One region of the Streptomyces sp. NBC_01410 genome, then DNA from elsewhere that is predicted to be linked to it. Evidence: riboswitches for the same ligand, from Rfam matches in the RefSeq annotation. Region 1 holds a riboswitch; each other region holds the start of a gene.
The links. A riboswitch is a leader RNA that binds a small molecule or an ion and turns the genes downstream of it on or off. The one in region 1 is predicted to bind thiamine pyrophosphate.
Positions count from the first base shown of each region.

Region 2: linked by a shared signal. The riboswitch ahead of thiO (glycine oxidase ThiO) and the one ahead of thiC (phosphomethylpyrimidine synthase ThiC) in region 1 are both predicted to bind thiamine pyrophosphate.
Region 3: linked by a shared signal. The riboswitch ahead of OG741_RS28625 (thiamine ABC transporter substrate binding subunit) and the one ahead of thiC (phosphomethylpyrimidine synthase ThiC) in region 1 are both predicted to bind thiamine pyrophosphate.

Region 1 covers NZ_CP109530.1:4,398,382-4,405,932, reverse strand. The annotation lists gene OG741_RS20165 (SsgA family sporulation/cell division regulator) at 1-62, shown strand, start outside; gene OG741_RS20160 (YibE/F family protein) at 94-1,422, opposite strand; TPP riboswitch at 1,493-1,627, shown strand; gene thiC (phosphomethylpyrimidine synthase ThiC) at 1,621-3,393, shown strand; gene OG741_RS20150 (hypothetical protein) at 3,448-4,275, opposite strand; gene OG741_RS20145 (metallophosphoesterase) at 4,423-5,499, opposite strand; gene OG741_RS20140 (LacI family DNA-binding transcriptional regulator) at 5,674-6,786, opposite strand; gene hisC (histidinol-phosphate transaminase) at 7,157-7,551, shown strand, end outside.
Region 2 covers NZ_CP109530.1:2,384,162-2,391,712, forward strand. The annotation lists gene OG741_RS10995 (phytoene desaturase family protein) at 1-330, shown strand, start outside; gene OG741_RS11000 (hypothetical protein) at 367-1,221, opposite strand; gene metF (methylenetetrahydrofolate reductase [NAD(P)H]) at 1,273-2,190, opposite strand; gene thiE (thiamine phosphate synthase) at 2,266-2,916, opposite strand; gene OG741_RS11015 (Rv2175c family DNA-binding protein) at 3,047-3,412, opposite strand; gene OG741_RS11020 (NAD(P)/FAD-dependent oxidoreductase) at 3,465-4,703, opposite strand; TPP riboswitch at 4,835-4,947, shown strand; gene thiO (glycine oxidase ThiO) at 4,945-6,117, shown strand; gene thiS (sulfur carrier protein ThiS) at 6,114-6,332, shown strand; gene OG741_RS11035 (thiazole synthase) at 6,337-7,131, shown strand; gene pknB (Stk1 family PASTA domain-containing Ser/Thr kinase) at 7,480-7,551, shown strand, end outside.
Region 3 covers NZ_CP109530.1:6,191,232-6,198,782, reverse strand. The annotation lists gene OG741_RS28645 (hypothetical protein) at 1-126, shown strand, start outside; gene OG741_RS28640 (hypothetical protein) at 211-1,143, shown strand; gene OG741_RS28635 (ABC transporter ATP-binding protein) at 1,130-2,158, opposite strand; gene OG741_RS28630 (ABC transporter permease) at 2,158-3,774, opposite strand; gene OG741_RS28625 (thiamine ABC transporter substrate binding subunit) at 3,837-4,928, opposite strand; TPP riboswitch at 4,997-5,121, opposite strand; gene rlmN (23S rRNA (adenine(2503)-C(2))-methyltransferase RlmN) at 5,142-6,248, opposite strand; gene OG741_RS28615 (DUF6233 domain-containing protein) at 6,677-6,850, shown strand; gene OG741_RS28610 (transposase) at 6,941-7,339, shown strand; gene OG741_RS28605 (DUF6326 family protein) at 7,414-7,551, opposite strand, start outside.

The DNA of each region.
Region 1 (7,551 bases):
ACTTCGAGTGCAATCTCGACGAGGCCCTCGGGCGCATCCTCGCGGAGGAGAACGCCGGCTGAGCGGCGCCGGGGCATCTACGGCTTGTGCCCGCTACCTCTTACGCCGGCGGCCACTGCCGCCACGCATCGCAGCCCGGCCTGTCGCCGGGAGAGGACCCGGCCGGTCGGCGGAGACCACCAGCGCAGCCAGCGCGGTGGTCACAGGCACCGAGGCGACCAGGCCGATCGAACCGATCAGGGTCCGTACGATCTCCTCCGCCACCAACTCGCTGCTGGCCACCGTCCCCACACTGCTCTGGGCGATCGAGAAGAGCAGCAGGAGTGGCAACGCGGCGCCCGCGTAAGCCAGTACGAGCGTGTTGACGACGGACGCGATGTGGTCCCGGCCGATGCGGATACCGGCCCGGTAGAGCGCCCGCCGGCCCATGCCCGGGTCCGCCTGATGCAGTTCCCACACCGCCGAGGTCTGGGTCACCGTCACATCGTCGAGCACACCGAGCGAGCCGATGATGACGCTCGCCAGCAGCAGACCGCTCAAGTCGATGTTCGGAAACAGGCCATGGATCAGGCCGGTGCTGTCGTCGGTGTTGCCGCTCAGACTCGCCCAGCCGATGAACAGCGAGCCCAGCAACCCGATCACCAGCAGCGAGATCAGGGTGCCGATCACCGCGACCGAGGTGCGCGCGCTCAGCCCGTGGCACAGATAGAGCGCGATCAGCATGATCGCGCTCGCTCCGACCACCGCGACGATCAGCGGATTGGAGCCCTGCAGGATCGCGGGCAGGATGAACAGGGTCAGTACGGCGAAGGAAGCAGCGAGCGCGATCAGCGCCATCACACCGCGCATCCGCCCCACCAGCACCACCACGAGCGCGAAGATCCCGGCCAGCAGCGCCAGCGGGAACTCGCGGTCCACGTCGGTCACGGAGTACTGAAGATCACGGGGCGCGTCGGGGGCGTACGCCACCACCACACCCTGGCCCTCGCTCAACTGACGGGTCGCGTCCGGCTGGACGATCTCGACGAAGGTGCGGCCCTTGTCCTTGCCGGTGGTGACCTTGACCGTCGCCTTCTTGCACGTGCCCTGCTGGGCGTTGACCGCCTCACGTCCCTCGGGTGTGGAGGTGTCGCCGGTCGGTGGGACCTGCGCGGCGTTCACGTCCTTGCAGTCGACCTTCTCGACCCGAACCACCTTGCCCTGCTCGGTCTGCCGGTCGAAGCCGACACCGGTGCGCTCATGGCCGGGAGCGCCGCCAGGCCAGAGCACGACGAGGCCCACGACGACGGCCGCGGCGAAAGGAATCAGCACCGCGGCGATGACCTTGCGGAGGTGCTGCGAGACGGGTGCGGCGGGCCCATGGCTGTGCGAGTGGCCATGGGGCTCGGGCGTCTGCGGCGGGGGTGTCGGCGATGAGGTCACCGACCGATCATCGCAAGAACGACGGGGCCCACTGTTCAGCACGCCGGAAATGACGCTAGCGTGGTGGCACCTTTGCACACGCGGGAGCTCGGAGCACCGGGCTGAGAGGGCGCTGAAATCCGTACGAACCGTACGGAAACGGCTGCGCCGACCGCCGAACCTGTTACCGGGTAATGCCGGCGTAGGGAGTAGGTCACGATGACCGTTCAGGATGCACGCACGCCTGCCTCGAATCAGCCCGAGGCCGGGAAGTCCATCGGCTGGCACAAGGGATACGTCGAGGGCTCGCGTCCCGACCTCCGGGTGCCGGTCCGCCAGGTGCACCTCACCAACGGCAAGGACGTGACGCTGTACGACACGTCCGGCCCGTACACCGATCCGAACGTCGAGACCGACGTCCGCCGCGGGCTTGCGCCGCTGCGGGAGAACTGGATCATCGGCCGCGGCGACACCGAGGAGTACGCGGGCCGTCCCGTCCGCCCCGAGGACGACGGGATCAAGCACACCTCGCCGAGGGGCGGTCTGCGCAACCTCGACGCGGTGTTCCCCGGCCGCCCGCGCCAGCCCCGGCGGGGACGCGACGGGCAGGCGGTGACGCAGCTCGCGTACGCCCGCCGGGGCGAGATCACGCCGGAGATGGAGTACGTCGCGATCCGCGAGAACGTCTCCCCCGAGGTCGTACGCGAGGAGATCGCCGCAGGTCGCGCGGTCCTTCCCGCCAACGTCAACCACCCGGAGATCGAGCCGATGATCATCGGCAAGCGGTTCCTGGTGAAGGTCAACGCCAACATCGGCAACTCCGCGGTCACTTCCTCCATCGAGGAGGAGGTCGAGAAGATGACCTGGGCGACGCGCTGGGGCGCGGACACGGTCATGGACCTCTCCACCGGCCGCAACATCCACACCACCCGTGAGTGGGTGCTGCGCAATTCTCCCGTGCCGATCGGCACCGTGCCGCTCTACCAGGCGCTCGAGAAGGTCGACGGCAAGGCCGAGGAACTGACCTGGGAGATCTACAAGGACACGGTCATCGAACAGGCCGAGCAGGGCGTCGACTACATGACGGTCCACGCGGGTGTGCGGCTGCCGTACGTCCCGCTGACCGCCAACCGCAAGACCGGCATCGTCTCGCGCGGCGGCTCGATCATGGCGGCCTGGTGTCTCGCGCACCACAAGGAGTCGTTCCTGTACGAGAACTTCGAGGAGCTCTGCGAGATCCTCGCCGCGTACGACGTGACGTACTCCCTCGGCGACGGTCTGCGGCCCGGCTCGATCGCGGACGCCAACGACGAAGCACAGTTCGCGGAGTTGCGCACGCTCGGGGAACTCAACTCGGTCGCTAAGCGTTTCCAAGTGCAGACGATGATCGAAGGCCCCGGTCACGTCCCGATGCACAAGATCAAGGAGAACATCGACCTCCAGCAGGAGATCTGCGAGGAGGCCCCCTTCTATACGCTCGGCCCGCTCACCACGGACGTGGCCCCCGCGTATGACCACATCACCTCCGGCATCGGGGCGGCGATGATCGCCTGGTGGGGCACGGCGATGCTCTGCTACGTCACGCCCAAGGAGCACCTGGGCCTGCCGAACCGTGACGACGTCAAGACGGGCGTCATCACCTACAAGATCGCTGCCCATGCGGCCGACCTCGCCAAGGGGCACCCGGGCGCCCAGGAGTGGGACGACGCGCTGTCCGACGCCCGGTTCGAGTTCCGGTGGGAGGACCAGTTCAATCTGGCCCTCGACCCGGACACGGCACGGGAGTTCCACGACGAGACGCTCCCGGCCGAGCCGGCGAAGACCGCGCACTTCTGCTCGATGTGCGGTCCGAAGTTCTGCAGCATGAAGATCTCGCAGGACATCCGCCGCCAGCACGGTGGCTCGAAGCAGGAGATCGAGGAGGGTATGGCGGAGAAGTCGAAGGAGTTCGCCGCCGCGGGCAATCGCGTCTATCTGCCGATCGCGGAGTGATGCCCCGCCGGGGCGCGCGCCGCTGAGTGGTGTCCCCCCAGCACCGGCCGGGGATCACTCCGGCTGGTGCTCGGGGCCGCCGAAGTCCGGGCTCGTGAAGTCCGGGCTGGTGAAGGTGGGGCGCTGGCCCGATGTCGAGCCCTCGCTCGGGCTGGAGTAGTCCGGGCCGCTGTAGCCGACCTTCGGGATACGGCTCACATGGCGCGGCGGGGCCGCGGAGGTCGGGTCGGCGCTGGGGTCGGCGAGCGCTGCTCGCAGGAAGGGCAGGAGACCGCGCTCCAGCAGGGCGTGCCGCCAGGCCTCTTTGGCCCGGGACACCTCGTCGGGCAGTTCGCCCGTTGATTCCTCGGCCGGGAGTTGGGTCGCGCCATTGCGCAGCGCGGTCAGCAGCAGCCCTATCGCGGCGACCAGAATGGCGGCCGCCGTGAGGGCTGCGAAGAACCAGCCCGCCGCGACCATGGTCGCCGCGAAGGAGGGCGTGGGGCTGAGCATCTTCAGGATGTAGCCCACCAGCAGGAAGATCAGTGCGGCTGTCCCCGCGAGCACCGGGGCCAGCACGGCTATGACGGCGGCGAACCCGGCGCCGTTCTGGGACGCCCCGTCGGCGGCGGAGGCGGGCACGGAGATCCGGGTGGAAGCGGCGGCCGCGGGGGAACGCATGTCCTCGCGGATCTTTGTGTAGTGCTCGTACTCGGCGGCGGCGGCGGTGGTGATCAGTGCCGTCGCGTTCAGGGCCATCGTGCGCAGCTGTTCGGCGTTCAGGCGCTGCCCCACGGCAGCGAGGTCCGGACGGTCATGGGCGTTGCGCAGCGCGTCGTCGAGGATGCGCTCGTACTCGGCGCGGTCCTCGGTCAGCAGGTGCGGAGCGCTGTTCATGTGCATCCCCCGATGCTCCGTAGGGCCGGGTTGCCCGCATGGATCGGGCGGTTGGGCAGAAACGGAGGAGAGCCTGCTACGGATAAGCCGATGGTAGAGCGGTTACGGCACGGCGTGACAGGGGCTTTCCGTAAATCGCCTGCCGGGCTCTGCTCAATTGGACAGAGGAAGTTGGACGACAAGCAGCTTTCCGGCCATGGTCACGCCGCCGTCCATGGCGATCGCGAGCCCGTCCGCGTACACATGCGGGCCTTCGACGACCGGACGTGCTCCGTCCTCGCCGTCCTCGGTGCCCACCTCGCCGAGCAGATACGGAATGGGGCTGTGGCCGTGGACGACGCGGTTGCCGCCGTAGGCCGCGAGCAGTTCGCGTACGGCCTGCGGTCCCGCGTCGTCACGGAAGGCGAAGCGCTTGGTGAATTTGCGGAACAGGTCCCAGCACTCGTCGGCGTCATTGCGCGTGAGGATCGCGTGCACCGTGTCGTTGACGTCTTCGATGCTGGAGCCGTACTCCAGATACGCGGTGGTGTCGGAGTGCATCAGCAGATGCTCGTCCTCCTCGATCACCGCGTCGAGCCGCGCCATCCACTGGAGATGGACGTCCTGGAGCCGGTCCATGTCGGACTTCTGACCGCCGTTGAGCAGCCAGGCGGCCTGGAAGGTGGCGGTGCCGGCGCCGGAGTTGACCGGGGTGTCGCCGAACCGCTTGGCGCCGAGGAGCAGCAGTTCGTGATTGCCCATCAGGGCCTTGCAGTAGCCGCCGGCGGCCGCGGCCTCGGCGGAGAGCCGCATGACGAGGTCGATGACGCCGATTCCGTCGGGACCGCGGTCGGTGAAGTCGCCGAGGAACCAGAGGCGGGCATGGCCCGCCGCCCATTTGCCTTCGGCGTCGATGAGGCCCTGTTCGGTGAGGGCGGCGACGAGTTCGTCGAGATAGCCGTGGACATCGCCGACGACATAGAGCGGACCGAGGCCTTCGGGCGCGGGCGCCTCGTCGGGCGCGACCTGCACCTGGACGGTGTCGCCGGGACCGCCGGCGCTGATCACCGGGAGGTCGCGCGCGGTGGGGGTGTAGCCGTCCGGGGTTTCGCCCTCGGGGACCGCGTTGCCGGGATGGCTCGACTGAGGTGACTGTTGTGACTGCACGGGCACCTGCGCATACGGCGGCACACGGAAATCGCGCAATGTCGCCGTCCGCACCACGGGTCCTTGACCGGCCCCCTGAGTCATCGACCCCTCCACCACCGTCGCGCCGCCGTTCACCTCTCGGCCCAGCCTGGTCGGGGTGGTCCGCGGTGTCGTGCGCCCATCATAGGAATGAGCTCCGCGCTGTGTGACGCACCAGGGGTGGTGAATCCGTCAGCACCCCTGGTTCGCCGGTTGTTTCGTCCCGATTTATCAGGTCTAGTCCGGTGAAGGTGATCGCGGGGCGCTCACGGTCGTTCGCGGAGGGCGGCGCTGCGAGGACGTCCGCACGATCAGTTCGGTGGGTATCACCTGTTCAACCGGCCGGTCTTCGTTGATGCCTTCGATGGCGTCGATGAGGAGCTGGACGACCGCTGTGCCGATCCTGCGCGGTTTGAGCGAGAGCGTGGTGATGGGCGGTTCGGTGGTGGCGTACACGGTCGATTCGCTGCAGCAGACGAGCAGCAGATCCTCGGGGACGCGCAGGCCGTACCGCCGGGCGGCGGCGAGCAGATCGGTGCCGTTGGGGTCGAAGAGCCCGTAGACCGCGTCGGGTCTGTCCGGGCGGGCGAGCAGCCGGTCGGCGGCGACTGCGCCGGCGCACGGGTCGTGGGCGGGGTAGGACTCGTAGACCGGATCCTGGCCCACGCGCTCGCACCAGCTCAGATAGGCGGTGGTGGACAGACGGGTGTAGGTGTCGGTGGTGGTGCCGGTGAGCAGGCCGATCCGGCGGGCGCCCGCGTCGGCGAGATGGTCGAGCAGATCGAGTACGGCGGCTTCGTGGTCGTTGTCGACCCAGGCGGTGACCGGAAGGGTTCCGGCCGGCCGGCCGTCGGAGACGACGGGCAGGCCCTGGCGGACGAGTTCGGTGACGACCGGATCATGGTCGGAGGGGTCGATGACGACGGTGCCGTCGAGGGCGACGTTCGACCAGACGTCGTGGCGTGAGGTTGCGGGCAGGATGACAAGTGCGTAGCCGCGGGCGAGCGCGGCCGAGGTTGCGGCTCTCGCCATTTCGGCGAAGTACGCGAATTCGGTGAAGGTGAAAGGTTCATCCCCGTACGTCGTCACCGTCAGGCCGATGAGGCCTGATTTTCCGGTACGGAGGGTTCGGGCCGCTGCGGAAGGGCGGTAGCCCAGCCGGTCGGCGACTTCGCGGACATGTTGGCGGGTGGCGTCCGGGAGCCGGCCCTTGCCGTTGAGCGCGTCTGAGACAGTCGTGATCGAGACACCGGCCGCGGCGGCCACGTCTCGGATGCCCGCCCGACTCTGCCGGCTGCTCCGGCGGGATGTCTCCGTCCGGCTCACCTGGTGCTTCCCTGCTGCTGTCATGGCGAGCCGATAGTAGGGCTCGCGTGGGTGGTTGAGCCGGTCGCATATGCACGCGTTGACAGGCACGTTTCTGCATGATCACTTACGCCCAACTACCTTGGAAGTCAAGGAAGTTGTGGGTTGCGCCCAGGGCGTCTCGGGTGCCGGGTCGCACAGGCCTGTCGAATGGTCGATGTTTCGAAGAGGTCTCAACTCACCACTACGGGTGATGCGCGCCACGGCGTGAGCTACCGGCGCGCGCCGCGGAGGCGGGCGCTCCCCCTTTCCTGGCCACGGCCATTCGCAGTGGCCGGGAATCCTCATAAGGTGAGCAGTATTCGAACCTGCCCAAGGTGCGAGAAGCTACGAGAAGGCACGAGGAGGACCTGCGGTGAGCGAGACGAGCCCCAAGCTGCGCGCTGAGCTGGACGGCATCCCCACCTACAAGCCGGGCAAGCCCGCGGCTGCCGGCGGCCCGGTCGCGTACAAGCTGTCGTCCAACGAGAACCCCTATCCGCCGCTGCCGGGTGTGATCGAGAGCGCGATTGCCGCGGCGCACGGGTTCAACCGCTACCCGGACATGGCCTGCACCGGCCTGATGAACGAGCTGGCGGACCGCTTCGCCGTGCCAGTGACGCATCTGGCCACCGGCACCGGCTCGGTCGGCGTCGCGCAGTCCTTGCTGCAGTCCACCTCGGGCCCGGGGGACGAGGTCATCTATGCCTGGCGGTCCTTCGAGGCGTACCCGATCATCACCCAGATCAGCGGAGCGAAGTCGGTGCGGGT
Region 2 (7,551 bases), 2.0 Mb from region 1:
GGCGGCGCGGTCGACTGGACGGACGCGGCGCTGCGCGAGCGCTACGCCGACGCGCTGATCGCGGCCGCCGGCGCGGCCGTTCCGGAGATACGGGACCGGGTGCTGTGGCAGCAGATCCTCACGCCCGCCGAGACGGGAGCGCTGCCCGCGCCCGCGCTGGCGGGCGCCGGTGGGCGGTATCTGCACCCGGCGAACAGCACCCGGCTGCCGGGCCTGTATCTGGTGGGCGGCCACGCGCACCCCGGCGGCGGACTCGCGCATGCGGGAATGTCGGGAGCGCTGGTCGCCGGTCTGATCGTGGAGGGCGCGGGCTTCCGCGGCTCTCAGTGACGACTCAGTGGGACTGCCACTCGGACTGACGGGACGTCAGTAGCGGTACTGCTGCTCGTTGTACCCGGTCCCGTTGTCGTAGCCGTAGCCGTACGGCGAGGGCTGCTCCTGCGGCATCGGCGGCACCTGCTCGCCGTCGCGCTGCTGCGGGACCCACACCCCACCGGGCGGCGTCTCGCTGTGCTGAGGCTGCGCGTAGGGGTCGGCGTACTGCTGCTGGCCGCCGTAGCTGTCGTAGCTCTCGTACGCGTTGTACTGCTGGCCGCCGGCATACGGGTCGGAGTACGCGGCGTACTGCTGCTGCCCGGTCCCGTAGTCGTACTGGCCGGCGTAGGCCTCCTGGCCCGCCGGCTGCTGCTGGTCGTAGCCGGAGTAGTAGTTGTCGTACATGCCGCCGTACTGGGCGTAACTCTGGTCCGGCTGTTCCTGCTGCTGTTGTTGCTGCTGCTGCGCCGCGTAGGCCGCTTGGCTGTACACGCCGTACTGCCCGGTGTCGTCCGGGAGCGGCTGCGGCTCGTAGACCGGCTCCGGATCGGGGTCCGCGGCCTCGTACGCGAGGTCGGAGACCTCCAGCGTGGGCTCGCGCGGCGGGGCGTCCGATCGGGGACCTGACTTGCGGCGGCGGCTCTCGCCCGGGCTGCCGCCGAGCGCCCAGCCGGTGGAGAAGCCGCGACGGAAGGAGAGGGTGACATACGTCTGGCCGAGCGCGAAGGCTATGGCGCCCACCGCGATCACCACGACGGAGGGCAGCAGTACGCCGAAGACCACACCGAGGAATCCGACGAAGGCGAGCAGCCGCCAGCGCAGCCGCGCCTTGTACTGCAGCAGCACCTCACCGAGCAGCCACAGCGCGACGACACCGAACGCGATATAGAGGACCGTCCAGCCCATGCCCGCCCCTCTCCTACGGCCGCCGCCCCGGGTCGGGTCGGGTACGACCGATCACGACTGCCCGTGCAGTCCGAGATTCTCGTAGATTTCGAGCGTCGCCGTGGAGTTGTTGAGCGTAATGAAGTGCAGTCCGGGGACTTCCTCGGAGAGCAGCCGTGCACAGAACTCCGTTGCGTACTCGATCCCAATGGAGCGTACAGCGGCCGGATCCTCCTTGACGGTGAGGATCCTCTCTTTCAGGTCCGCCGGGAACGTGGCATTGCTGAGCTGCGCAAACCGCTCCAGCTGCCTGACGCTGGTGACCGGCATGATCTCCGGAATGATCGGCGTGCGGCAGCCCGCGGCCTCGACCCGGTCACGCAGCCGCAGATAGTCCTCGGGCTGGAAGAACATCTGCGTGATCGCGTAGTCGGCCCCGGCGCGGCACTTGTCGACGAAGTGGCGGATGTCGGCGTCCCAGTCCTGCGAGCGCGGATGCATCTCGGGGAAGGCCGCGACGCCGACGCAGAAGTCGCCGGACTCCTTGATCAGCCGGACGAGCTCGGCGGCGTACTGGACGCCCTCGGGGTGCTTGACCCACTCGCCCATGGGGTCGCCGGGCGGGTCGCCCCGGACAGCGAGGATGTTGCGGATCCCCGCGTCGGCGTACTGGCCGATCATGTTGCGCAGCTCGGCGATGGAGTGGTTGACCGCCGTGAGGTGCGCGACCGGGGTCAGCGTGGTGTCGGCGGCGATCTGCTCGGTGGCCTTGACGGTGCCCGCGCGAGTGGATCCGCCGGCGCCGTAGGTCACGGATACGAAGTTCGGGGCGACTGCCTCGACCCTGCGCAGCGCGTTCCAGAGGTTCCGCTCGCCCTTCTCGGTCTTGGGCGCCCAGAACTCGAAAGAGTAGGACGTCTTACCGGTCGCGAGCAGGTCGCGCACAGTACGTGCGTGATCCGTCCTGGTCGAAGCTGTGCCAAGGGCCATACTCGCAGATTATCCAGGGCCTGAGGGTCACCCAACCCGAGTCCACCCATCGGACAGTGAAATTCACCAAAAAGCCTACTGGCCGTAGGTCCGTATCCGCTTGGTGAGATCCGCGGCGGCGGCTGCCGGATCGTCGGCCTCGGTGATCGCGCGTACGACGACGATCCTGCGGGCGCCCGCCTCCAGCACCTCGTCCAGATTGCCCGCGTCGATACCGCCGATCGCGAACCAGGGCCGGTCGGTCCCGAGCCCCGCCGCGTAGCGCACGAGGCCGAGCCCGGGCGCGTACCGCCCGGGCTTGGTGGGGGTGGGCCAGCAGGGGCCGGTGCAGAAGTAGTCCACGCCGGGCTCGACGGCGGCGGCGTCCACCTCGGACTCGGCGTGTGTGGAGCGGCCCATCAGGACGTCCTCGCCGAGCATCGCGCGGGCGGCGGGTACGGGGATGTCGCCCTGTCCGAGATGCAGCACGTCGGAGCCGATGGCGTGGGCGACGTCCGCGCGGTCGTTCACGGCGAGCAGCTTGCCGTGCCTGCGGCAGGCTTCGGCGAAGACCTGGAGGTGTTCGAGCTCCTCGGCCGCCTCCATGCCCTTGTCGCGCAGCTGCACGATGTCGACCCCGGAGGAGAGCACGGCGTCGAGAAAGCCGTCGAGGTCGCCCTGCTTCTTCCGGGCGTCCGTGCACAGATAGAGCCGGGCGTCGGACAGCAGCTCACGAGCCGTGGACATGGGTGTTCCCCCCGTTGGGTCGGCGGTGTGCGGGCGGGGGCCACTCGGCCTCTGCCCGCACACCGCGTGGTGTTGTCCTTCCGGCGTCCGGGGCGCCGAGAACCGGACGCTCAGGACTCCGGAAGCCAGGTCAGACGGCGAGCGCCTGGGCCCGGCGCTTCACCTCCGTGCCGCGATTCTCGCTGAGCGCCTGCGCGGGCGTGCCCGGCAGGCTCGGGTCGGGAGTGAAGAGCCACTCCAGCATTTCTTCGTCGGTGAAGCCGTCGTCCCTCAGGAGGGTCAGGGTCCCGGCGAGACCCTTGACCACCTTGTTGCCGTCGATGAAGGCGGCAGGTACCTGAAGCGCCCGGTTCTCACCACGGCGCACGGCGATCAGCTGGCCTTCCTTGACCAGCTGCCGTACGCGTGTCACCTCGACATCGAGCATTTCCGCGATGTCGGGAAGGTGGAGCCAGGCGGGGACGAGAGCATCGATCTTTGCGTCAATCTCGGTCACAGGACAAGCGTGCCATCCCGGACTGACAGTCGGTACCCGGACCCTGCCCGGACTACGTCTGTGCCGCCGTCTTCAGAGGGACCGACGGGTCGGTCGCGAGGTCCGGATCCAGCCGTGCGCCGGCCAGGATGAGCTTGCGTCCCTGCGCCAGGTCGCGGGCTCTGCCGACGGCGAGGAGTGCGACCAGGGCGCCCTCGCGCAGCCAGAGCACCGTCCAGGCGGCGTCCGCCGGATCGCCGCGCCACACCATCGTGTCGGCGGTGGCGTGGTGGCCCGCGTACTGCACGAAACGGCCGAACTGTTCGGACCAGAAGTACGGCACCGGGTCGTAGACCTGCTCCGGCTCCCGGCGAGCGCTCGCGATGACATTGGCGGCCACCGTGTGCGGCCCCTGCAGGGCGTTGTCCCAGTGGTGCACGAGCAGCCGTTCGCCGTAGCGGCCGGACGGGAAGGAGGCGCAGTCGCCGACCGCGTACACATCGGGCAGCGAGGTGCGCAGATGCTCGTCCGCGGTGATTGCGCCGTCCGGGCCGAGCGCGATGCCGGAGCCCGCGAGCCAGCCGGTGGCGGGGCGTGCGCCGATGCCGACGACCACGGCTCCGGCCGGGAGCTCACGGCCGTCGGCGAGGATCACCGTTCCGGGCTCGATGCCGGCCACGCGCGCGTGGGTGATGAGTTCGACGCCGTACTGCGCGTACCAGTCGGTCATCGGGGCGGCGACCTCTGCGGGCAGGGCGCCCGCGAGGGGCCGGTCGGCCGCCTCGACGACGGTGACCGTGCAGCCGGCCTCGCGGGCGGCCGTGGCGAATTCCGCGCCGATCCAGCCCGCGCCGACGACCACTATGTCGTTCTGCTCGACGAGGACGGGGCGCAGCCGTGCGGCATCGTCGAGGGTGCGCAGCAGATGAACCCCGGCAACGCCCTCGGCGCCCGGCAGCGTGATCGGCTCGGCGCCGCTGGCGATGACCAGGACGTCGTACGGCACGGCTCCCGCCTCGGTGTCCAGCTCATGATCGCCCGGGCGCACGCCCTGCACCTCGCAGCCCAGCCGCAGCTCGATGCCGAGTGCCTCGAAGTCGACCTCGAAGGCCGAGCCCTCGGCCTTGCCGAGCAGGATCGCCTTGGAGAGGGGCGGCCTGTCGTACGGCTGGTGGGGCTCGGCGCCGATCAGGGTGACGGGTCCGGTGAAGCCCTGCTCGCGCAGGGCCACGGCGGTCTGGACCCCGGCCATTCCCGCGCCGACGACGACCACGCGCCGCGCTGCCTGTGCTGTCTGCTGCTGCTCGCTCACCCTGCAACCTTACGCACCTGACGGTCCGTCAGGAAGCGGGTTCGGCGACGCCCGCGCCGCCCCCCGCCGGCGACCGCCACAGCGCCTGCTCCCCTACTGCGAGTTGAGGGCTGGGGTTAGGGTGGCCACCGTAAGGCACTCGCGGGAGCCCGGACGTACCGGGCTGAGAGGGAGGCTGGGCGGCCTCCGACCGTACGAACCTGATCCGGGTCATGCCGGCGAAGGGAGGGGCTGGACGCCCATGTCGCGTATTTCCGAAACGCACACTTCAGATGTCCTCGTCATCGGGGGCGGAATCATCGGCCTGGTCACGGCCTGGCGAGCCGCACAGCGCGGACTGCGGGTCGCGCTCGCCGATCCCGAGCCGGGCGGCGGGGCCGCACAGGTCGCCGCGGGCATGCTCGCCGCCGTCACCGAACTGCACTACGGCGAGCAGACACTGCTCGGTCTCAACCTCGAATCGGGGCGCCGCTATCCGGCCTTCGTCGCCGAGCTGGAGGAGGCGAGCGGGCAGTCGGTCGGCTACCGCGCCTGCGGCACGCTCGCCGTCGCACTCGACGCCGACGACCGGGCGCATCTGCGTGAACTGCATGCCCTGCAGCACCGGTCCGGCCTGGAGTCGGAATGGCTGAGCGGGCGCGATTGCCGGCGCCTCGAACCGATGCTCGCGCCCGGCGTACGCGGGGGCCTGCGGGTGGACGGCGACCATCAGGTCGATCCGCGACGGCTGGCAGGGGCGCTCGTGACGGCCTGCGAGCGCGCCGGAGTGATCTTCCACCGGGGCTGGGCCGAACGGCTTTCGGTGGTACGGGACCGGGCGGCCGGAGCCGTACTGACGGACGGCGAGGAGCTCACCGCGGACCAGGTCGTCCTGGCGGGCGGCAGCCTCAGCGGCAGGCTGGGCGGCGTACCGGCAGAGGTGCTTCCCCCCGTACGGCCGGTGAAGGGCCAGGTCCTGCGGCTGACCGTGCCGACCGCGTACGCCCCCTTCCTGTCCCGGACCGTGCGGGCCGTCGTGCGCGGCAGCGATGTCTATCTGGTGCCGCGCGAGAACGGCGAGCTGGTGATCGGCGCGACGAGCGAGGAGCTCGGCTGGGACAGGACGGTCACCGCCGGCGGGGTCTACGAGCTGCTGCGCGACGCTCACGAACTGGTGCCCGGCATCACCGAGCTGCCGCTCACCGAGACCCGCGCGGGGCTGCGGCCCGCCTCCCCCGACAATGCGCCGCTGCTCGGCCCGAGCGCCCTGCCCGGTCTCCATCTGGCCACCGGCCACTACCGCAACGGGGTGCTCCTGACCCCCGTCACCGGCGATGTGCTGGCCGAGCTGCTCGTCACCGGCGTGCTGCCGGACGAGGCCCGAGCCTTCACGCCGCTGCGTTTCTCTCCCGTGCGTCTGGAGCAGCCCGCATGAACGTCTCCGTGTCCGTCTCCGTCTCCGTCAACGGCGAGGCGCGTGAACTCGCCACCGGAACGACCCTGGACCGCCTGGTCGCCGCCCTGACCGCCGCGCCGTCCGGGGTCGCCGCAGCCGTCAACGAGGCGGTCGTCCCGCGCGGCCAGTGGTCGGGCACGCTGCTCGGCGACGGCGATCGCGTCGAGGTTCTCACCGCCGTACAGGGAGGCTGAGCGCATGGCCGACGACCGTCTGACCATCGGCGACACCGCGTTCAACTCCCGGCTGATCATGGGTACGGGCGGAGCGCCCAGCCTCGACACACTCGAACGCTCCCTCGCCGCGAGCGGCACAGAACTCACCACCGTCGCGATGCGCCGCCTCGACCCGACCGTCCAGGGCTCCGTCCTGTCCGTCCTGGAGAAGCTGAACATCCGCGTCCTGCCCAATACGGCGGGGTGCTTCACGGCGGGCGAGGCCGTCCTGACCGCGCGTCTCGCGCGTGAGGCGCTCGGCACGGACTGGATCAAGCTGGAGGTCGTCGCGGACGAGCGCACGCTTCTGCCCGATCCGATCGAGCTGCTGGAGGCCGCCGAGACCCTGGTCGACGACGGCTTCACCGTGCTGCCGTACACCAACGACGACCCGGTGCTCGCCCGGAAGCTTCAGGACGTGGGCTGCGCGGCGATCATGCCGCTGGGCTCGCCGATCGGCTCCGGCCTGGGCATCCGCAACCCGCACAACTTCCAGCTGATCGTCGAGCACGCGCGCGTGCCGGTGATTCTGGACGCCGGGGCCGGTACGGCGTCCGACGCCGCGCTGGCGATGGAGCTGGGCTGCGCGGCGGTGATGCTGGCATCGGCGGTCACCCGGGCGCAGGAGCCGGTGCTGATGGCGGAGGCGATGCGGCACGCGGTGGAGGCGGGGCGGCTGGCGCGGCGGGCGGGGCGGATTCCGCGGCGGCACTTTGCGGAGGCGTCGTCGCCGGTCGAGGGCCGGGCGGTCCTGGACCCGGAACGCCCGGCGTTCTGACCGCTGCGCGGGGCGTTTTCCCCACCCCGCCCCTTCCCGAACTGGGGCTCCGCCCCAGACCCCCGACGGGGCTCCGCCCCGGACCCCGTATGCGACCTTCGGCCGCATGTCCTCAAACGCCGGACGGGCTGAATGATTCAGCCCCGCCGGCGATTGAGGAGCGGGGGTCCGGGGGCGGAGCCCCCGGTTACGGGAAGGGGCGGGGTGGGGGAAAGCCCGCCGCAGGCGCACCGGGTTCGGGGCAGCGGCCCCGAAGAACGGGCCCCGCGTCACAGCTCGGCTGCAGTACCGCTCCGGTCCCACCCCACCGCATCCGCCCCGCCAGCCATGACTCGTAGAATCTCCCGCGTGGATACGACCCTCAAGGACCCCCTCGTCGGGCAGGTGCTCGACGGCCGCTACCGCGTCGACGCGCGCATC
Region 3 (7,551 bases), 1.8 Mb from region 1:
ACGCTCCCCGCCTGGCCACTGCTCCAGTCCCTCGCGATGGGCCGCGCGATGGAGTCCCGTATCGCGCTCGTCGACTCGGTCGACGAGGCTCCGGCCGCGCTGATGAGCCTGACCAGCGGCGATTAATCACCGAAAAGCAACTTCGGAGGCCGAACACGCGTCTGGCAGTCCAGCCGGAGTTGGACTGACCCCACGTGAACGGAGCCCCTGGTGCTGATTGGCCTACTGACCGCTGTCGCGGCCTCGATCTGTTATGGCACGGGGTCGGTGCTCCAGGCCGTGGGATCCCGCAGGTCAGCCCGGGAGGCGGCCGCGTCGGGCGTCACGCAGCACGGCGGGCCGAGCCTGTCGTCCACCGCGAAGGCCGCGATGACCTGGGAGTTCATCGTCGGCACCATCCTGGACTTCGTCGGCTTCGGCCTGGGCGCGCTGGCGGCCCGGCTGCTCCCGCTGTTCCTCTCGCAGACCGTGATCAGCGCGAACCTGGTGATCACGGCCGTGCTGAGCGTCAAGCTGCTGGGCATCCGCCTGAACCGCGCCGAGTGGACCTCGATCGCCGTCGTCTGCTCGGCCCTGGTGCTGCTGGGGTCGGCCGCGGGCCCGGAGGGCAGTGGCCACACCCCGATCGCGACGCACTGGTGGCTGCTGGCGATCTCGCTGCTGCTGATGGTCGGCGGGACCGTCGTCGTACGTCTTCTCGGCGCCCGCGCCGCGATCCTGGCCGGTCTGCTGTCGGGTCTCGGCTTCGGCGCTCTGGGTGTCGGCGTACGCGTACTGAACGGCATCGACCCCTTCGACCTGGGCGCTCTGCTCGCGGACCCGGCGCTCTACGCGATCCTGGTGGCCGGGATCGGCGGCATGTATCTGCACACGATTGCCCTTCAGATCGGCTCGGTGAACGGTGCGACGGCGGCGCTGGTGGTGGGCGAGACCGTACTGCCGGGCATGATCGGCGTCCTGTGGCTGGGCGACACCTCGCGCGAGGGCTTCGCCTGGATGGCGTTCCTCGGGTTCGTCCTGGCGGTGGCGGGCGCCGTCGCGGTCGCCTGGTTCGGCGCGCCGGAGGCTCATGGCACGGAGCCACAGCCGCAGGAGCCCGGCGCCGACGAGCTGCGTCCGGAAGAGGTCGTCACCGTTCGCTGAGCACGACCACGTCCTCGGCGCCGAAGACCACGCCCACTTCGGCTCCTTCCTCCGGCGCGTCCCGCAGGGAGCACTCCGCCTCCAGCGGCGGCGCGCCGGCGGGCCTCAGCCGTACTGCGACATGGTTGCCCCGGAACGTAAGCCCCTCGACCCTGCACGCCAGCCCGGACGACGCGTCGTCCAGCCGTACGCCCGCGGGCCGGACCAGGATCTTGCACTCGCCCTGCGGCGAGCCGTCCGGCACCGGGATCTTGCCCCACACCGTGTCGGCGGCCGTCCCGCTCACCGTCGCCGCCACCACGTTGTCGAAGCCGAGGAAGCGTGCGACGAATTCGGACGCGGGCCGCTGCCAGACCTCCAGCGGAGTGCCGGCCTGGGCGATCCGCCCGTCCCGCATGACCACGACACGGTCGGCGAGGGCGAAAGCCTCACCCTGGTCGTGAGTGACCGCCAGCACGGTGGTGCCCAACCGCCCGAACAGCTCCCGCAGTTCGACGACAAGCCGCTCCCGCAGCCCCCGGTCCAGCTGGCCGAGCGGCTCGTCCAGCATCAGCAGCCGGGGCTCCGGCGCGAGCGCCCGGGCCAGCGCCACCCGCTGCTGCTCGCCGCCGGACAGCGAGGCCACCGCCCGGCGCTGTGCGGCAGGCAGCCCGACGAGCGTCAGCAACTCATCGACGCGGCGGGCCCGTTCGGCCCGGCCGACACCGCGCATCCGCAGCCCGAAGGCGACATTGCCGCCCACGTCGCGCTGCGGGAAGAGCTGGTGGTCCTGGAACATCAACCCGACTCCGCGCCGGTGCACGGGCACCCCCGCCTGGTCGGCGCCGGACAGCAGCACCCGCCCGGTGTCCGCGGACTGGAGTCCGGCAACGATCCTCAGCAGGGTGGACTTGCCGCTGCCGCTCGGCCCGAGCACGCAGACGATCTCGTGCTCGGCGACCTCCAGGTCCACCGCGTCGAGCGCCGCGCGCGCCCCGAACCGTACGGTCACATCCTCCAGTCGCAGCAAGGCCATCAGAACTCCCCGGAGGTTTTGTCGGTACGGATGCGTTCGAGGAGCAGCACCGCTGCCGCGCACACCACCATCAGGATCGTCGAAAGAGCCATCGCCTGACCGTAGTTGAGCTCGCCGGGCCTCCCGAGCAGGCGTGCCACGGCGACCGGCAGGGTCGGACGGTCGGGCCTGGCGATGAAGACGGTCGCCCCGAACTCACCGAGCGACACGGCGAAGGCGAACCCCGCCGCGATCAGTACGGCACGCCGCACCATCGGCAGATCGACCTCACGCCAGACCCGCAGCGGCGAGGCTCCGAGCACGGCCGCGGCCTCGCGCAGCCGGTCGTCGACCGCCCGGAGGACGGGCAGCATGGTCCGTACGACGAAGGGGACACCGACCAGTGCCTGCGCCAGTGGTACGAGAATCCACGAGGTACGCAGATCCAGCGGCGGCTTGTCGAGGGTGATCAGAAAGCCGAAGCCGACGGTCACCGCGGAGACCCCGAGCGGAAGCATCAGGAGCGCGTCGAACCCGCGCACGAACCGTCCCGCGCGCCGGGTGAGCGCGGCGGCCGCGAGCCCGCCGATGAGCAGTGCGATGCCGGTCGCCGCCAGCGCGTACCGCATCGAGTTCCAGATCGCCTCGATCGGCGGGACGAGGAAGCTGCTGCCTGCGTCTCCGGTCGACTGCAGGGCCCGGTAGAAGTCGAAGCCGTAACCGCCCGGCCCGTCCAGCGAGCGTTCGACGAGCACTCCGAGGGGCACCAGGATCAGCAGCAGCACGGTGAGCAGGACCCCGCCGAGCAGTGCCCACTGCCGGGGACCGCGCGGCCGGCGCGCGGTCTGAGCCGGGTCGACCAGCTTCAGCGCGGTCTCCCGCCGCCGGACCGTCGACGCGTGCACCGCCAGGATCGCGCCCACCGCGGCGAACTGAACCAGCGTGAGCACGGCCGCCGTGGGCAGATCGAGCAGTTGGGCCGTCTGCCGGTAGATCTCCACCTCGAGCGTCGAGAACGTCGGTCCGCCGAGGATCTGTACGACGCCGAACGAGGTGAAGGTGAAGAGGAAGACCATAAGAGCGGCGGCGGCCACGGCGGGTCCCAGCGCGGGCAGCGTCACCCGCCGCCAGGCCGCGAACCGCCCGGCACCCAGCACGCGCGCGGCCTCCTCCTGACGCGGGTCGAGCTGTGACCACAGACCGCCCACGGTCCGTACGACGACGGCGTAGTTGAAGAAGACATGCGCGAGCAGAATCGCCCACACAGTGGTGTCCAGCCGGACGCCCCACAGCTCGTCCAGCAGTCCCCCACGGCCGAGGAGGGCCAGGAACGCGGTCCCGACGACGACGGTCGGCAGCACGAACGGAACGGTCACCACCGCCCGCAGCAGCTGCTTGCCCGGGAAGTCGAAGCGGGCGAAGACATACGCGGCGGGCAGCGCGATCAGCAGCGTGAGCGCGGTGGACGCGAGCGCCTGCCAGGCGGTGAACCACAGCACGCGCTGGATGTCGGCGCGGCTCAGCACCTCGCCGATCCGCCCGAACTGCCATACCCCGTCGACCTGGAGGCCGCGGCCGACGATCGAGACGACGGGGTAGGCGAAGAAGACCGCGAAGAACACGGCGGGCCCGGCCATCAGCCCGAGCCGTGCCGCATTCCCCCGAACGGAACCGCGGACGGAGGACCGGACGGACTTCGTTACTTCACTACGAGCGAGGACCATGACTGGACCCACTGCTCACGGTTCTTGGCGATCTTGTCGGGAGCGACGGTCTCCGGCTTGTCGACGACAGCGCCGAACTTGGTGAACGCCTCGGGCAGCTTCGCGCCCTTGATCACCGGGTAGACGAACATGTTGAGCGGCATGTCCTCCTGGAACTGCTTGGAGATCATGAAGTCCAGCAGGGCCTTGCCGCCCTCCTCGTTCTTCGCGCCGCTCAGGAGTCCCGCGAACTCCGTCTGACGGAAGCAGGTTCCGGTCGCGACGCCGGTGGGCGCCTCGGTCGGCTGCGGCTTGGCGAAGACCACCTCGGCCGGCGGGCTGGAGGCGTACGAGACGACCAGCGGGCGGTCCGCCTTGGCCTTCTTGCCACCGGCGGAACCGGAGAACTCGTTGTTGTACGCCTGCTCCCAGCTGTCGACGACCTTGACGCCGTTGCTCTTCAGCTTCTTCCAGTAGTCCTGCCAGCCGTCCTCGCCGTACTTGCCTATGCTGCCGAGGAGGAAGCCGAGGCCGGGCGACGAGGTCGCCGCGTTCTCCGTGACCAGCAGGTTCTTGTACTCGGGCTTGATCAGGTCGTCGAAGGACTGCGGCGGAGCCAGCTTCTTGTCGGCGAAGTACTTCTTGTCGTAGTTGACGCAGATGTCGCCGGTGTCGACGGGCGTGACGCGGTGCTTGTCCTTGTCGAGCTGCACCTCGTCGGGCACCTGGTCCAGGCCCTTGGCCTCGTACGGCGTGAACAGATCGTTGTCCAGTGCGCGCGAGAGGAGGGTGTTGTCGACGCCGAAGAAGACATCGCCCTGCGGGGAGCCCTTGGTGAGGATCTCCTTGTTGAGGGCAGCGCCCGCGTCGCCGCTCTGGAGCACCTTGACCGTGTAGCCGGTCTCCTTGGTGAACTGCTTCAGTACGGCGGGCGAGGCGACGAACGAGTCATGGCTGACCAGCGTCACGGTCTTGGACTTCGGACCGCTGTCCGTGGCGGAGTCCTTGGACTCCCCGCACGCGGCGAGCGTCGAGACGCCGAGCGCGACGGCGATGGCGGAAACCGCCACCTTCTTGGTGGTGCTCACTGAATTCCTCCTGGAGTGACCAGGAAGAGACGCGGCCCTGCTCACACGGCGTGAGCAGGGCGCAACAGCTTGAGTGATGACCGAACTTCCTACCCAGAATGACCTGGGCAAGGTTCAGAGGGTCTGCGACCACGTGCTTGTCTCCAAGCATGTGCCGCACTCTCAGCGCTGTGGCGCTCCCCTGTCGGAATATGCAAATGGTTCGAGCCCAGACTACCGCTCGGACGCCGCGAGCTGTCCGCACGCTCCGTCGATCTCCTGGCCACGGGTGTCCCGTACGGTCACGGGCACACCGTGGGCCGCGATCGCCTCCACGAAGGCCTTCTCGTCCTCGGGGCGCGATGCCGTCCACTTCGAGCCCGGCGTCGGGTTGAGCGGGATCAGATTCACGTGGACGCGCTTGCCCTTGAGCAGGCGGCCGAGCAGATCGCCCCGCCACGCCTGATCATTGATGTCCCTGATCAGCGCGTACTCGATGGAGATACGGCGGCCGGACTTCTCCGCGTACTCCCAAGCCGCGTCCAGGACCTCGCGGACCTTCCAGCGCGTGTTGACCGGGACCAGGGTGTCGCGCAGCTCGTCGTCCGGCGCGTGCAGCGAGACGGCGAGGCGGCACTTGAAGCCCTCGTCGGCGAAGCGCAGCATCGCGGGCACCAGACCGACGGTGGAAACGGTGATCCCGCGCTGCGAGAGACCGAGACCGTCCGGCTCGGGGTCGGTGAGACGGCGGATGGAGCCGACGACCCGCTTGTAATTGGCGAGCGGCTCGCCCATGCCCATGAAGACGATGTTGGACAGCCGCGCCGGGCCTCCGGGCACCTCGCCGTCGCGCAGCGCGCGCATGCCGTCGACGATCTGGTGCACGATCTCGGCGGTCGACAGATTGCGGTCGAGTCCCGCCTGCCCGGTGGCGCAGAAGGGGCAGTTCATTCCGCAGCCGGCCTGCGACGAGATGCACATGGTCACCCGGTCCGGGTAGCGCATGAGTACGGACTCGACGAGCGTCCCGTCGTGAAGCCGCCACAGGGTCTTGCGGGTGGTCTCTTCGTCGCACGAGATGTGCCGTACGACGGACATCAGATCCGGCAGCAGCTCGGCGGCGAGCTTCTCGCGCGCGGATGCGGGGATGTCGGTCCACTGGGCGGGGTCGTGGGCGTACCGCGCGAAGTAGTGCTGCGAGAGCTGCTTGGCACGAAACGGCTTCTCGCCGATCGCGGCGACGGCGTCCTTGCGCTCGGCGGGCGTGAGGTCGGCGAGATGCCGCGGGGGCTTCTTGGCTCCGCGGGGCGCGACGAAAGTGAGTTCTCCGGGCTTGGGCATGGTCCCACCAGTGTCGCAGAAGGATTCTCGTGACCTGGGGCCGTCGGCTTGCGGGGTAGGCGTTGTCGGTCGTTGTCGGTCAATGGTGGGCACCCTCGGACGGCCCACAGACGGCCCAGCCCGGAGCGCGTTCTGGCTGGCCAGCGGGCCAAGGGGAAGCGCGAGCGATACCACTGGAGCCTTCGACCACGGCATGGCGAACCTCTCCCCCGCTGTGGCCTCTCTGTCGAACTGGGACTCCCGAAGACCTAGACTCGAACACGTGTCCGAAGAAGTGCCCCGCCTGGAACGCCTGCGCAGCGTCCGCCAGTGGCTCGCATGGCAGCTGCGCCGCACTGACGAATCCATCGCAGAACTGGAGCGCCAGGAGGCAGCAGCTGCGCGCGCGGCACGCACTCTGCCCCCGCGAGCCTGCATGGAAGCTGTCGATGCTGAGAGCAGGCGGTAAGCCCAGCCCGGACGCGGTACACATGAGCGACTGCCGTATGGCTGGCAATCCCACGAAACTGCTGACCCGCGAGCAAGCACTCCGCGCAATCACAGAAGACGGCATCACGGCGTGCCCGTACTGCCGACCCGATACAGACCTCGGTGTGCTGTGAACCGCGAGGTGTCCGAGCCTGAGGGCATGGGCACAGTGCCGATCGTCGTGCACCGTGCGGCAGGAACGGGCGGCCGGCGGGTGACGATCCGTGGTCAGATCGCGCCACGCCGCCGTGGACGGCTTCGACATCCTGCCGCGCTTCGCCGGAGTGCTCATCCGCGATGACTGGCACGGCTACCACAAATACAGCGACCCCACCCGTGGCGGGAAGGTCACCCAGGTGCAACTGTGCTGCGCTCACCTGCTGCGCGACCTCAAGGCCGTGTGGGAGTCCGACCCCGAACATCAGGCGTGGGCCGAGCAGGCGATCAGGATGGCCAAGCTCCAAGCCAAGATCAGCGGGAGCTGGCGCAGCATGCGAGGACTCACCGCGTTCTGCCGCGTCCGTTCCTACATCGCCACGGCCAAAGCCCACGGCGTCGAGGTCTTCACAGCCCTACGCAACGCCTTTCTGGGCGATCCCTGGAGCATCGCCACACCGGCATGACCATCAGGTCACCGCTGAATGGACCGTGCCCGCGGGTGGCGCGAGCGAAGGATGGTCGGGCGCGGGGCGGGCAGTCACGCCTGCTGCGGCCTGCGGAGTGGCTCGCTGTCGAGGCTGGCTGCCAGGGTCGCCGGTGATGCGATGCGGCGTGGCCAGGTCCAGGCGGAGCGCAGGATGAAGGCCAGGAGCAGCACCTCGAGTCCGATGGAGAG